Linked DNA regions of Iamia sp. SCSIO 61187. The protein of the gene in region 2 interacts with the protein of the main gene of each other region in a pairwise test. Links are inferred from orthologs where the notes say so. Each region holds a gene or a part of one and is shown on either strand. Other genes may lie near its edges.

Region 1 (6,998 bases), 3.7 Mb from region 2 along the record:
CCCGCTACCCGCACGGGCTCCGCTTCACGGCGGACGGTGCGCACCTCCTGGTGGCCGACGCCGGCGCGCCCGTCGTCAACGTCTACCGCCGCGGGCCGGCGGGGTGGGCGGCGGCGAGCTACCCGACCGGTGTCCTGCGGGTGATGGACGACGCCACCTTCGCGTCCGGCCGCTCCCGCCCCGACGAGGGTGGACCCAAGGGGCTCGACATCGACCCGTCCGGTCGGGTGCTGGTGGTGACGTGCGAGGGGAGGCCGTTGGCCGTGTTCGATCTGGCTGCCGTCCTCGCCGGCGCGCCGCCGATCGACCCGGCGACGCTGATCCCCTACGAGGTCGATGCTCTCGACCGCCTGGCCGCCGTCCGGGCGGCCCGGACCGAATCGGACCTGGCAGCCATGGCGGCCGAGAGCCGCGAGCACGACGCCCGCGCCGCCGCGGTCCGCGCCGAGGAGCACCTGCAGCACGTCCAGCAGGTCGCCGCCGCGTCCGACGCCAAGGCCCGCGAGGCCCTCCGGCGCGCCAGCGAGGCCGAGGAGCGGGCATGGAGGGCCGAGCTGGTGTCGGCCGACCTCGAGGCCCGTCTGACCGCGGCCGAGGCCGGCGTCGCCGGGGTCCACGCCACCCTGCCCGGGCGTCTGGCCCGTCGGGTGCTCCGGCGGGCGGCACACCTCGGCGCTCGCCTCGGCCGGAGCCGCACCGCCCCGACGCGGTGATCAGCCGCCGGCTGGCCGCGGACCCCTTTTCACCCGGTCGGGCTCAGACCTGGCCGGGCTCGCCGCCCTCCTCCACCACGATGGCGTCGGAGCCACCGCCGTCGGGGTCGGCCCCGGGCGCCACGTCGGTCGGTCCGACGTCGCCGACGATGGTGGGGTCCTCGACCCCCACGCCGGTGCCGCGCATGCGATCCACGAGACCGTCCGGCTCCTGATCGTCCTCGTCGTCGTCGCCGGCGGGTGGGAGAGGGGGTTGGTCGGTCATGGGGGCGGCACTCGCCCGGGGACCGGGGCCGCACACGTCGTCAGAGGCCGAGGCCCGGGACCGCTCCGGTGTCGAGCGGGCTGGGACCGTCGGTGACGAGGCGGTGCCAGCCGGCGGCGGCGACCATCGCCGCGTTGTCCGTGCACATGGCGGGCGACGGCAGCGACACCCGCAGCCCGGCGGCCTCGCCCCGCTCGACGGCGAGGCGGCGCAGTCGCGAGTTGGCGGCGACCCCGCCACCGAGGCACAGGCCCTTGGCCCCCACCTGCTCGGCGGCCCGCAGGGCCTTGACCGTCAGCACGTCGACCACCGCCGCCTGGAACGAGGCGGCGACGTCGACGGTGGCCACGTCGGGGTGGCGACGGACGTGGTTGATCACCGCCGTCTTGAGCCCCGAGAACGACAGGTCGAGCCCCTCGTCGAGCATGGCCCGGGGGAAGGCGATGGCCTCGGGGTCACCGTGCTCGGCGGCGGCGTCGATGGCCGGGCCGCCGGGGTAGGCGAGGCCGAGGTACCGGGCGACCTTGTCGAAGGCCTCGCCGGCGGCGTCGTCGAGCGTGCCGCCGAGCACCTCGTAGGAGCCCGGGGCGTCCATGGCCACCAGCAGGGTGTGCCCGCCCGACACGAGGAGGACGACGACCGGCAGCTCCACGTCGGGGTCGTCGAGGAGGGCGGCGTGGAGGTGGGCCTCGAGGTGGTTGACGGCGACGAAGGGGACGTCCCACACGAGGGCGAAGGCCTTGGCCGTGGCCACGCCCACCAGCAGGGCGCCGACGAGGCCGGGGCCGTAGGTCGCAGCGACGGCACCGACCTCGTGGTCGGCCAGCCCCCCCTCGACCAGGGCCTCGGCGATGACGGGGGTGAGGAGCTCGACGTGGGCTCGGCTGGCGACCTCCGGCACCACGCCGCCGTAGCGGGCGTGGATGTCGACCTGGCTGGACACGACCGACGACTGCACCCGCCGACCCCCGACGACGACGGCGGCGGCCGTCTCGTCGCACGACGTCTCGATGCCGAGGACGGGCAGGGCGTCGAGGTCGACGGCGGCCGGGTCCCACCGCGTGCCGGTCATGCTTGCCCTCCAGCGCCCTCGACCCGACCCTCGTCCGACACCCACGTCCCGCTGCCGTCTCGGGCGCTCATGCTTGCCCTCCAGCGCCCTCGACCCGACCCTCGTCCGACACCCACGTCCCGCTGCCGTCTCGGGCGCTCATGCTCGCCCTCCCGCGCCCTCGACCCGTGCCCCGTCGCCGGAGCGCACGCCCTGGAGGACGCTCGGCGTCGGCAGCGCCGCCTCGATGCGGGCCAGGCGCTCGGCGTACTCCGGCGACCCGACGTCGATGGCCCACATGATCACGGCATCCTCCCGGTTGTCGACGTAGTACGCCCGGCGCACGCCGGCCGGCGCGAACCCGAACCGGCTGTAGAGGCTCTGGGCGCCACGGTTCGACGCCCGCACCTCGAGCGTCACCCTCTCGGCGCCGAAGGCCAGCGCGTCGCGCACCACCACGAGCATCAGCCGGGTGGCGAGGCCCTGGCGCTGGTGGGCGGGGGCCACGGCGACGGTGGTGACGTGGGCGTCGCCGGCGAGGACCATCAGCCCGGCGTAGCCCACGACCTCGGTGCCCTGGCGGGCCACCACGTAGCTCCGGCCGTCGGTGGTCGAGAGCTCGCCCAGGTAGAGCCCGAGCGACCACGGTCGCGGGTAGACCTGGTGGTCGATGCGCAGCACCTGGCGCAGGTGGCGGCGGCGCATCGGGGTGATGACGACCGGCGATCCGGCGGCGGCGGAGCCGGGCCGGGGGTCGGGTCGGGTCGTCGCCGCCATCAGCCCGACCCCGGCTGGGGCCCGGGGACGCCCTCGCGGGTGGCCCAGCTGATCTCGGCGTCGGGCTTGCGCAGGTAGGTGGGCGTCACGTCCCACGGCTGCACCCACTCCTCCCGCAGGGCGAGGTGGTGGGCCAGGAGGACGAGGTCGCGCGCCGACGGGCCCGCCAGCCCGTGGGTCACGACCTCGGCCTGGACCAGCGACCGGAACTCGTCCTGGTACCGGAGGGCGCCGTCGCCCACGAGGAGCAGGTCGCCGCGGTGGGCCTGGAGCTCGGCCCGCAGGTCGTCGGGCGTGCTCACCCGCGGCTCGGTGATGCGCTGCACACCGCCCGGGACCGTCCGGTAGAGGGCCGAGAACAGCTCGCCCCGACGGGCGTCGATCACGGCGGCGATGAGGCGGTCGGTGAACCGGGCCGGGAAGGCCAGGAGGTCGAGGCTGGAGATGGGGATGACGGGGACCCGCAGCGCCTGGGCCACCGCCTTGGCCGTGGCCACGCCCACGCGCAGCCCCGTGAACAGGCCGGGCCCGATGTCGACGGCCACGGCCCCGATCTCGGCCAGCTCGACGCGGGCCTGGCGGCACACGAACTCGATCGACGGGGTGAGCGACTCGGCGTGGCGCCGGCTCCGCGACGAGTGGGCCGAGGCCAGCACCCCCTCGTGGCCGCCCACCGCGCACCCGACCTGGGCCGTCGCCGACTCGATGCCCAGGATCAGCACGACGCCGTCCCCTCCGCGCTGGTCACGATGCGTCCTCCCACGGCTCCAGGGTGGCCCGCAGGCCGTCGGCGCGCGCCTTCCACCGCGGCCCGACGGGCCGCATCTCCCACCGGCGGACGTCGCCCGACGCCGGGTCGTCGTCGAGGGGGGCGAAGGTGATCCGGATCTCGAGGTAGTCGGCCGGGAGCACCGGCACCACCGCGTCCCCCCACTCGATGACGACCACGGCGCCGTCGTCGACCATCTCGGCCAACCCGACGTCGAGGGCCTCGTGCAGGTGCTCGAGCCGGTACACGTCGAGGTGGTGCACCCGGACCCGCCCCCCCTCGTAGGTGTGGGCGATGGTGAAGGTCGGGCTGGTGATGCGCTCGTCGATGCCGAGGGCGGCGCCCAGGCCCTGCACGAAGGCCGTCTTGCCGGCGCCCATCTCCCCGGTGAGGAGCACGACGTCGCCGGGCCGCACGAGGGCGGCCAGGGCACCAGCGAGGGCGCGGGTGTCGTCGACGGAGGTGGTGCGGGCCAGCACGGTCCAGGAGAGGGACGAGGGACGGGGAGCCCGCCGAGCGTATCGCCGGGCCCTGGTGGCAGCGGCCCCGGGGGTCGCCGCCCCCCGGAGCGTCGCGCCGACCCGGACCCGCCGCCGTCAGGAGGACGACAGGCACGGGCGTCGAACAGGCCGCCATGACCCCCCGAACCCCCCATCGTCGTCGCGTCCCCGCTGCGCTCGCGGCTCTCGGCCTGGCGCTCGTGGCGGTGCTGGCCGGCGCCCCCGCCCCGGCCTCGGCCTACGCACCGGCCGACACCGCCACCATCCACCCCGGCGTCCAGATGTTCACCGACGGCGCCCAGTGCACGGCCAACTTCGTGTTCAGCGACGGCACCGACCTCTACATCGGCTACGCCGCCCACTGCGCCGGTCTGGGCGAGGCGACCGACACCGACGGCTGCCTGGCCGGGACCCTGCCGGTCGGCACCCCCGTCGAGATCGACGGCGCCTCCCAGCCCGGCACCCTCGCCTACAGCTCGTGGGCCACCATGCAGGCCGTCGGGGAGACCGACCCCGACGCCTGCGCCTACAACGACCTGGCCCTGGTCCGGATCGATCCCGCCGACCACGACAAGGTCAACCCGTCGGTCCCCCACTGGGGTGGTCCGACCGGCATCAACACCACCGGCGTGGGCGCCCTGACCCGGGTCTACAGCTACGGCAACTCCAGCCTGCGGCAGGGCATCACCCTGCTCAGCCCCAAGACGGGCGTGAGCCTGGGCACCACCGGCGGCGGCTGGACCCACCCCCTCTACACCGTCAGCCCCGGCATCCCCGGCGACTCCGGCAGCGCGTTCCTCGACGCCCAGGGCCGCGCCCTCGGCGTCCTGAGCACGCTGGCCCTCGCCCCGCTCCCCCTGAGCAACAACGTGTCGGACCTCAACAAGGGCCTGGAGTACATGCGGGCCCACACCACCCTCGACGCCATCTCGCTGGTGCCCGGCGACCTGGCCTTCGACGGCGACCAGCTCCCCCTCGGCCTGTAGCCCACCGCCTCCGGACCGGTGGTCGGCTCCCCGCCGGGGGGATCCGGTCACCGGTCCGTCGCGTCAGGCCAGGGCCCGGACGGCCCGCTCGACGGCAGCCACGGCCAGCAGGCGGACGTGGTCGAGACGGGCCTCGACCTCGCCGGTGGCCACGGCGACGAGGGCGTCACCGTCGACCCGGGTGTGGGCGGGGACGATCGCTCGCCCGAGCCCGTCGTGGCCCCCCTGGGCCACCACGAGGCAGCCGAGCCCGTCGAGGCGGGCGTTGGTGGCGATGACCCCGATGGTCGTGTTGCCCATGGGGGCGGGGGGGACGCTGGGCAGGGCGTCCTCGACGCCGACCAGGCCGGTGCCGTCGGCGTCGATCGAGCCGTAGGCGTTCACCGCGACCAGGGCCGCCACCACCAGCGGACCGGAGCGGACGGTGGCCCCGCCCAGGCCCCCGGGCTCGGCGTGCTCGGGCCCCCGCCACTTCCCCACCGTGGCCCCCGTGCCCGCACCGACCCGGCCGTGGGCGAACGCCCCCTCGGAGGCGGTGGCGCAGGCGAAGCGGCCCTCGGCCGGCCCGGGGCGGATCGACGAGGACCCGACGGCCAGGTCGAACAGCCCGAGGGTGGGGACGATCGGCACCGGCCCGGCGGGGGTGGCGAACCCCCGACCGCGGTCCTCCAGCCACCCCATCACCCCGTCGGCGGCGGCCAGCCCGAAGGCGGACCCCCCGGTGAGGAGCACGGCGTCGATCCGATCGACGAGGCGCCCGGGCACCAGGAGGTCGAGCTCCCGGCTGGCGGGCGCCCCGCCCCGGACCTCGGCCGAGGCGGCCGTGCCCTCGGGCACGAGCACGACGGTGCACCCGGTCCGGGCCTCGGCGTCGGTCCAGTGCCCGACCGCGAGCCCGCCGACGTCGGTGATCACGGCCCCGCCCCGGAACCGGGGACGATCCCGGGCGCCGGCGCCCCCACCATCGTCCCCACTACGCGGCCGGACCGGGGAGGGCGATGGGCACGTCGTCGGGGACCTTGCCGGCGGCGACGGCCTCGAGGGCGGCGTCGTAGGCGGGGGCCAGGGCGGCCCAGTCGAAGCGGTCCATGGTCGCGGCGAGGCCGGCGACGGCGGCGCGCGCCGCGGGGAGGTCCTCGAGCAGGGTGCGGAGCCGTCGGACCATGTCGCCGTAGGCGCCGTACAGGACGGCGTCGTGGAACCGGCGGGGCACGATCTCGGGGTACGACAGGGCCCGGGGCAGCAGCGGGACGGCGCCCGCGGCCATGGCCTCGACCATGGCCACGCCGAAGAACTCGTGCACGGCGGTGGACACGACGATGGCCGACCGCCCCAGTAGCCGGACGTACTCGTCCCGGGGGAGGTGGCCGGCGTGCACCAGGCGGGAGCCGAACCGCTCCTCGGCCTCGATGAACTCGCGGGGGTCGGCGCGGGCGTTGGCGCCGGCCAGGGCGACCCGGAAGGCCAGGCCCTCGTGGTCGAGCCGGCGCAGGGCTCGGAAGAACAGCTCGGGGGCCTTGTCGTGGTCCCAGCGGTGGCTCCACAGCACGATGGGGGCGCCGTCGTCGTCGCGCTCGGGGTGGTCCCCGGCCACCGCCCCCACGTCGACGCCCACCGGCAGGAGCGACGTGCGGGCCTGCACGTCGGCCAGCAGGTGGTCGTGGCGCTGGTCGGGCGGACGCGCGAGCAGCTCGGGCAGGGCGCCGAACAGGGCGTCGCGGTGGAACGCCGAGTTCACGAAGACGTGGTCGGCGGCCACCATCGACGTCCAGTTGCGGTAGGCCATGTCGTCGTCGATGGGCTCGCCGGTCAGGGCGGCCCGGGCCGGCTGGGTCTCGTGCAGGTAGAGGGCGACGGGGGTGCTGCCCAGCCACGCCCGCGAGTGGCCGCCGAAGGCCGCCACGTCGAGCATCGAGCTGGCCAGCACGACGTCGGGC
Region 2 (7,286 bases):
GCAGTGGACCGCCAGCGCCTACGTCGGCTTCCCCGGCTACACCCCTCCGCCGGGCGCGGTCGGCGAGTACAACGGCAAGTTCATGAGCGGGCAGGTCGTCCTCCGGGGCTCGAGCTGCGCCACCCCGCCGGGGCACGCCCGGGCGACCTACCGGAACTTCTTCCCGCCCCGGGCCCGGTGGGCCTTCTCCGGCGTCCGCCTCGCCGCCGACGCATGACGCCCACCCCGGACATCCCGTCCGCCTCCGAGACGATGGCGGCGAGCGTCGGGCGGACGCTCCGCGAGGAGCCGCAGCGGTGGCTGTCGCCCAAGTGGTTCTACGACGACCTGGGCAGCGTCCTGTTCGACGCCATCACCCGGCTGCCGGAGTACTACCCGACGGCCCGGGAGCGGGCCATCCTGGTCGCCCGGTCCGGCGAGATCGCCGCCGCCTCGGGGGCCGACACCGTCGTCGAGCTGGGCTCGGGCACGTCGGAGAAGACCCGCCTCCTGCTCGACGCCTTCGCCGCCGCCGGTCACCTCCGACGCTTCTGCCCGCTCGACGTCAGCGCCGGCATCCTCGACCAGGCCGCCACCGCCATCGCCGCCGAGCGGCCCGCGGTCGAGGTCGTCCCCGTCGTCGGCGACTTCCTGCACGACCTGGACCGCATCCCCACCGGGGGGCGGCGGCTGGTCGTGTTCCTGGGCGGCACCATCGGCAACCTCACCCCCGACGAGCAGGGTCGCTTCCTCGACCGGGTCGCGGCCACGCTCGAGCCGGGCGACGGCCTGCTCCTCGGCACCGACCTGGTGAAGGACGTCGATCGCCTGTTGGCCGCCTACGACGACCCCGTCGGAGTGACCGCCGCGTTCAACCGGAACGTGCTGGCCGTGCTGAACCGAGAGCTGGGGGCCGACGCCGCCCTGCGGCGCTGGCGCCACCAGGCGCGGTGGGACCCGGACCGCGAGCGCATCGAGATGCACCTCGTGTCCGACGGCGCCCAGGTGCTGCGGGTGCCGGCGTGCGACCTGGAGGTCCCCTTCGCCGACGGGGAGTCGATCCAGACCGAGATCAGCGCCAAGTTCCGGCTCGAGGGGCTGGCCCCCCTGCTGGCCAAGGCCGGCTTCGGCGCGGCCCAGACCTGGACCGACCCCGACGGCGACTTCGCCCTGACCCTGGCGACGCGGGACTGAGCGTCGCCCCTCCCGGCGGCGGCGTCAGTCCGGCGAGTAGACGTTCAGACCGCCCGGTCGCAGGAACGCGGCGAGGGTGATGCGGGCGGTGCGGGCGACCTCGACGGCGAGCGAGGTGGGGGCGCCGACGGCGACCACGGTGCCGAAGCCGGCGGCCCACGCCTTCTGGACGATCTCGAAGCCGGCCCTCCCCGACACGTAGAGCCCGAGGTCGGACGCCGGCAGGGCCTCGGTGAGGCGCAGCCGGCCCACGACCTTGTCCACGGCGTTGTGGCGACCGATGTCCTCCCGGACGAGCACTACCTCCCCGTCGGGGCGGAAGGCGGCGGCGGCGTGCACGCCGCCGGTGCGGGCGAAGAGCTCCTGGTGCGGCCGCACCGCCTCGGCCATGGCGACCAGGACCGTGACCGGGATCGACGGGACGCCGTCGAGGGGGCGCAGCCGGTCGAGCATCTCGTCGACGGTCGCCGACCCGCACACGCCGCAGGCGGCGGTGGTGGGCGTCAGCCGGGGCACGACCGGTCGGGCCGTCCCGCCGGTCGCCACGTCGACCACGTTGAAGGCGGCCCGCTCGTCGAGGCCCAGGCCGCACGAGCGGACGCCGTCGAGGCGGGCGCCGTCGAGCAGCCCCTCGGCCCAGGCGAACCCCACGGCCAGGTCGTGGTCGTTGCCCGGGGTGCGCATCGTGGTGGTGGCGACCTGGCCGTCGACGCGGATCTCCAGCGGCTCCTCGACGGCGACGTCGTCGGGGGCCCGACGGGCCGAGCCGCCGTCGTGGCGGCGCACCATCAGCCGTCGCGACCGGGAGTGGGCCATGCCCCGCAGGCTACGGGGCCGGGGCGGCGGCCACGCCGGGCGGGGCGGCGGACGGACGTCGGGTGTCTAGGGTCGGTCGATGGCGATCGGCGTGCGGCACTGCGACAGGTGCGGGGCGCCGAGCCCCGACGACGAGGCCGGCACCCCCACCTGCCCGACCCACGGGTCGCGGTGGGTCCACGTCCGCAACGCCCCCTGCGCCGCGGTGGTGATCCAGGACGACGCCGGCCAGATCCTCCTCGCCCGGCGGGCCCGCGAGCCCTACGCCGGGATGTGGGAGACGCCGGGGGGCTTCGTCGAGCTGGGCGAGCACCCCGAGGACGCCGCCCGCCGGGAGGTCCGCGAGGAGCTCGGCCTCGAGGTGACCCTCACCGGACTGGTCGGCGTCTACGTCGAGGCCTCGGCCCAGGGCCAGCACCTGCTGGTGCTGGTCTACGCCGGGAGGGCCACCGGCGAGGTCCGGCCCGATCCGGCCGAGGTGGCGGGGTGGGCGTGGTTCGCGCCGGCCGACGTGCCCGCGGTGATGGCCGCCGACCACCGGCGGCGGGTCGACGACCTGCTCGCCGGCACGGTCGTGCCCCTCCCCGCCCGGGAGTAGCGGGCCGCGGCTGCGTCGAGCCCGTCCGGTTCGCGACGACGGTCCGGTCCGGCCCGGCGGCAGCCCCTCCACCCGGCGTGCGTCGGATCGAGCCGGCGAGCGAAGCGAGCTTCGGCGGGAAGGCCGAGAGCAGGACCCCGGGATGAGGAGCGGCGAGGCCTGCGACCTGGCTTCAGGCCGAGGCGGTCTCGTACTCGGCCAGGCTGCGGCCGAGCTTGCGCTTGATGCGCTGCACGGCGTTGTCCACCGACTTGGCGTGACGGCCGACCTCGTCGGCGATCTCGACGTAGGAGCGGCCGGCCACGTAGAGCCGGAGCACCTCCATCTCGAGGTGGGAGAGGTCCGAGGCCATGGCCTCGGCGAGGACGGCGACCTGCTCGTCACCCAGCAGGCGCTCGGCGGGGTCGTCCATGGCCGACGGCGACGGCAGCCGCTCCTCGAGGGTGCGGCCCTCGTCCTCGCTCCCGTCGCGCACGCCGTGGAGCGACACCGAGGTGTTGAGGGGCTGGTGCTTGTGGCGGTTGGCCGTCTTGATGGCGCTCAGGAGCTGGCGGGTGATGCACAGCTCGGCGAAGGGCCGGAACGCGACCTCGTGGTCCGGGCAGTAGTCGCGGACCGCCTTGTACAGGCCGATCAGCGCCTCCTGCTCGAGGTCGTCGGCATCGCCGCCCATCAGGAAGTAGCTGCGGGACCGGGACCGGGCGAAGCGCCGGTACCGGGTGAGCAGCACGTCGAGGGCGTCGCCGTCCCCCTCCTGGAAGAGCCGGGCCAGCTCGGCGTCGGGGCGGGAGGTGAGGGCGGTGCTCGGGGCCATGATGGTTCCTTCGTGCGGTGCGGCGGAGGCTGCAGTGGTGCGTGGCATAGTCCGAAGTGACTAGAAGGGTTTGTGCCACATCCGTGTAAGATGTGTCAACCATCACGTCCAATACTCCAAGTAATGCTTCCTGACCTGGGTACATGCCGACGCCCGATCGGGCTAGTCCGGACCCCGGACGCGTGGTCACCCGGACACACGTTCGACAGCCCATCGGGGCGCCCGCACCCTGCAAGGCGGCGGCACCGCCCTCGGTGACGCGGTTCAGTCGGGCGCCGTCGCCCCCCGGTGCCGCGCCACCTCGAAGCAGGCGAGGGCACCGGCGGTCGCCGCGTTCAGGCTGTCGAGGGGGCCGGCCATGGGGATGGACACCACCTGGTCGCACCGCTGGCGGACGAGCCGCGACAGCCCCGACCCCTCGGCGCCGAGCACGAGGACGAGGGGCACGTCGGCCGCCTCGAGGTCCCACAGCGACCGGTGGGCGTCGGCGTCGAGGCCCACCGACCACACCCCCTGGTCCCGCAGGCGGGCGAGGGCGGCCGGCAGCCCGCCGACGACGGCCATGGGGAGGTGCTCGATGGCGCCGGCCGCCGCCTTGGCCACCGTGGGGGTCACGTGCACGGCCCGGTGCCGGGGCAGGACCACCCCGGTCACCCCGGCGGCCGACGCCGAGCGCAGGACGGCGCCCAGGTTGCCGGGGTCGGTCAGGCCGTCCAGGGCGAGGAGGAACGGGGGCCCGTCGCCCGACGCCGTGGCCCGGACGGCACCGGTCGCCAGGTCGTCGACGTCGTGCTCGACGAGCGGGTCGGCGTGGGCGACGACGCCCTGGGGGGCGTCGGTCCGGGCCGCCCCGTCGAGGCGGGCCCGGGTGACGCGGTGGACGGGCACCCGGTCGTCCTCGGCCAGCTGGAGGATCTCGTCGACGATGGGCGAGCGGTCCAGGTCCGCCGCCACCAGCACCTCGCGGACGCGGCGGGACCCGGCCAGCAGGAGCTCCCGGACGGCCTGGCGGCCCTCGACCTGCTCGCCGCCCAGGCCCCGGCGGGCCGAGCCGGTGCCCGCCGGGCGCCCCTCGTCGGTCCCGGCCCGGTCGCGGGGCGGGCGGGCCGGTGGGCGCGAGGGGCCGCCCCGGCCCTTCGGGGTGCCGCGCCCGCTGCCGCCCGGCCCGCGCCCGCCGGGCGCGCCCCGGCCGGACCCGCCGCGCCGGGGCCCGCCGCCCCGCTTGGGTCCACCCCGGCTCATGCCGCGTCCCTCGTCACGACGGCGACGGCCATGGCCATGACCCCCTCGCCCCGCCCGAGGGCGCCGATCCCCTCGGTGCGGCGGCCGGTGACCGTGACCGGCGCGCCCACAGCCGCGGTGAGGACCTCGGCCATCTCGCGGCGCACGGGGGCCAGCTTGGGGGCGTCGAGCACGACCGAGCAGTCGACGTTGCCCGGCTCCCACCCCTCGTCGCGCACCCGCCGGGCGACCTCGGCCAGCAGGGCAACGCTGTCGGCCCCCTTCCAGCGGGGGTCGGTGTCGGGGAAGTGCTGGCCGATGTCGCCGAGCCCGGCCGCGCCGAGGAGGGCATCGGCGCAGGCGTGGGCGACGGCATCAGCGTCGCTGTGGCCGGCGAGCCCGGCGGCATCGGGGAAGGTGACGCCGCCCAGGCGCAGCCGACGCTCGGGGTCGTCGCTCCACGGGTGGAGGTCGACGCCGAGGCCCACGCGCACCTGCATCACGCCCCGCTTCCCGCGCCGGCGGCCGCCAGGTGGCGGTCGAGCACCTCGACGTCGGCGGGATGGGTGATCTTCACGTTGGCCGGGTCGCCCTCGACGACGACGACCCGGCCCCCGGCCCGCTCCACGAGGGTGGCGTCGTCGCTCGCCTCCGGGGCGTCGGCGTGGGCCGCCCGCAGCACGTCCGCGGCGAACGCCTGCGGCGTCTGCACGGCGACGACCGCGTCGCGGTCGACGGCCCCCCCTCCCCGCCAGCGCAGGCTGTCGACGACGGGGACGCCGGGCACGGCGGCGTCGGCGCCCTCGCGGACGGCAGCGACCACGGTGCGGAAGAGGGCAGCGGGCGCCGCCGGGCGGGCGGCGTCGTGCACGACGACGACGCCGGCGAGGCGGGGGACGGCCGCCAGGCCGGCCCGCACCGACGCCGAGCGCGAGTCGCCCCCGGCCACCACGGCGTCGGCGCCGGGGAGGGTGCGGCCCACGTCCGGGGCCGGCACCACGACCACGACCCCGTCGGCCTCGGAGCGCGCCGCAGCGAGGCTCCAGTCGATGACCCGCCGCCCGGCGACGAGGGCGTACTGCTTGGCCCCGCCGAACCGCGAGCCTCCCCCACCGGCCACGACGACGGCCCACACCGGTCCGTCGCGGGGAGGGGCGGGGTCGGTCACGGCCGCACGCTATTCCTCCGGGCCGGGCGGCGAGGACCCGCCCCAGTTCTGTGACATTCGACCGGGCCAGTACGCTGAGAGCGTGGCTGAGACCTCCCTCCTTCGAGATGTGCCCCTCCTCACCGAGCTGACCGATGACGAGATGGCGGCCGTGGAGGCCGCCACCAGCACCACCGACCTCCTCCGGGGCGACCTGCTCTTCGCCGAGGACGACGTCCCCCACGAGCTCCACGTGGTCGTCAGCGGCCGCATCGCCATCTCCAAGCGATCGGTCGACGGCCGCGAGTCGATGGTCGCCCTCATGGAGCGGGGCGACCTGGTGGGCGAGATGCCCCTCTTCGACGGCGAGGGGCGCTCCGCCGAGGCCCGCGCCCTCGAGGCGTCGCAGGTCCTGACCATCCCCTACGCCCCGCTGCGCGAGATCTACGAGGGCCGGCCGGCGCTGCTGTGGGGCGTCGTGCGCCTGCTCGCCGGGCGGCTGCGCAACACCAACACGGCCCTGGCCGACTCGGTCTTCCTCGACGTCACCGGGCGCACGGCCAAGCGCCTGCTCGAGCTGGCCGGCGACGAGGAGGAGTTCGTCCTCCCCATCACCCAGGAGGAGCTGGCCGGCATGGTCGGCGCCTCCCGGGAGCGGGTGAACAAGGCCATCGCCAGCTTCGTGCGCCTCGGATGGATCGACCAGCGCGAGCGCCGCTACCGGATCCTGAACCGGGTCGAGCTCACCCGGCGGGCCCGCTAGCCCAGCACCGCCAGGAACTCCCCCACCCGACGCCACGCGTCCTCGGCGTCGGCGGCGCGGTGGGCCGGGCGGTCGGCGTCGTGCACGAAGCCGTGGTCGGCACCCTCGTAGCGCACGACCTCGGCTCCGATGGCCTCCAGGGCGTCGGCGTCGGCGGCCGGGACCCACGGATCCTCGGTGCCCACGATCATCAAGATGGGCGCCGCCTCGGCCCCGGCCAGGACCTCGAGCGGCTCGGCCATGGTCTCGCTCACCCACTCCTCGGGCAGGCGCACCATGCCGTAGAACGACACGGCCCGGTCGAAGCGCCCGGAGGCGGCCGCCTTCAGCGAGAACATGCCGCCCTGGCAGAAGCCCATGACGGCGACGGGCTCGACGGCGAGCAGGTCGGCCGCCGCGGCGGCGTCGGCCATGACCCGGGCGTCGTCGAGGCTGCCGGCCGCGGCCAGCCGCTCCTCGAGCGTCGCCTCGGACCGGTCGGGCCAGGAGTCGAAGCATGCCACCGACCAGCCGTGCTCGGCGGCCAGCCGGTCGCACAGCTCGGTGAAGAGCGGCCGGAGGCTGCCGATGTCGGGGACGATCACGAGGCCGCGCGACGCCCCGGCGGTCTCGGCGACGTAGACGGAGGTTCCGGACGGGAGGGTGGTGCTGCTCACCCCGCCAGCATGGCCGGTCGATCGCCCGCCGGGGCGGCCGCGCCCCGATCGACGCCGGACGCGTCGATCGGCCACGCGACCCGGACCTAGGGTGAGAG

Evidence for each region.
Region 1: the proteins of rlmB (region 2) and tsaE interact in binary tests that used the Escherichia coli proteins (3 or more experiments, as listed by UniProt). The link is inferred for Iamia sp. SCSIO 61187 from one-to-one orthologs.

Annotation. Positions count from the first base shown.
Region 1 is NZ_CP050948.1:4,489,018-4,496,015, forward strand. Bases 2,303-5,014 are described here. They hold tsaE (tRNA (adenosine(37)-N6)-threonylcarbamoyltransferase complex ATPase subunit type 1 TsaE), read right to left. Parts: upstream 4,055-5,014; coding sequence 3,551-4,054; downstream 2,303-3,550. Other genes in these bases: rimI (ribosomal protein S18-alanine N-acetyltransferase), read right to left, coding at 2,303-2,806; tsaB (tRNA (adenosine(37)-N6)-threonylcarbamoyltransferase complex dimerization subunit type 1 TsaB), read right to left, coding at 2,806-3,528; HC251_RS21675 (S1 family peptidase), read left to right, coding at 4,210-5,014. Also shown: HC251_RS21645 (YncE family protein), read left to right, coding at 1-713; HC251_RS21650 (hypothetical protein), read right to left, coding at 757-978; tRNA (adenosine(37)-N6)-threonylcarbamoyltransferase complex transferase subunit TsaD, read right to left, coding at 1,019-2,050; more of rimI, read right to left, coding at 2,189-2,302; more of HC251_RS21675, read left to right, coding at 5,015-5,061; HC251_RS21680 (P1 family peptidase), read right to left, coding at 5,125-5,976; HC251_RS21685 (DUF3524 domain-containing protein), read right to left, coding at 6,035-6,998. UniProt on the Escherichia coli protein: Required for the formation of a threonylcarbamoyl group on adenosine at position 37 (t(6)A37) in tRNAs that read codons beginning with adenine.
Region 2 is NZ_CP050948.1:781,880-789,165, reverse strand. What follows is about bases 2,655-5,654. They hold rlmB (23S rRNA (guanosine(2251)-2'-O)-methyltransferase RlmB), read right to left. Parts: upstream 4,644-5,654; coding sequence 3,666-4,643; downstream 2,655-3,665. Other genes in these bases: HC251_RS03755 (2-C-methyl-D-erythritol 4-phosphate cytidylyltransferase), read right to left, coding at 5,122-5,654; ispF (2-C-methyl-D-erythritol 2,4-cyclodiphosphate synthase), read right to left, coding at 4,640-5,122; sigH (RNA polymerase sporulation sigma factor SigH), read right to left, coding at 2,760-3,401. In the rest of the region: ergothioneine biosynthesis protein EgtB, read left to right, coding at 1-217; egtD (L-histidine N(alpha)-methyltransferase), read left to right, coding at 214-1,173; HC251_RS03780 (formate dehydrogenase accessory sulfurtransferase FdhD), read right to left, coding at 1,198-1,989; HC251_RS03775 (NUDIX hydrolase), read left to right, coding at 2,069-2,587; more of HC251_RS03755, read right to left, coding at 5,655-5,790; HC251_RS03750 (Crp/Fnr family transcriptional regulator), read left to right, coding at 5,873-6,532; HC251_RS03745 (dienelactone hydrolase family protein), read right to left, coding at 6,529-7,188. UniProt on the Escherichia coli protein: Specifically methylates the ribose of guanosine 2251 in 23S rRNA.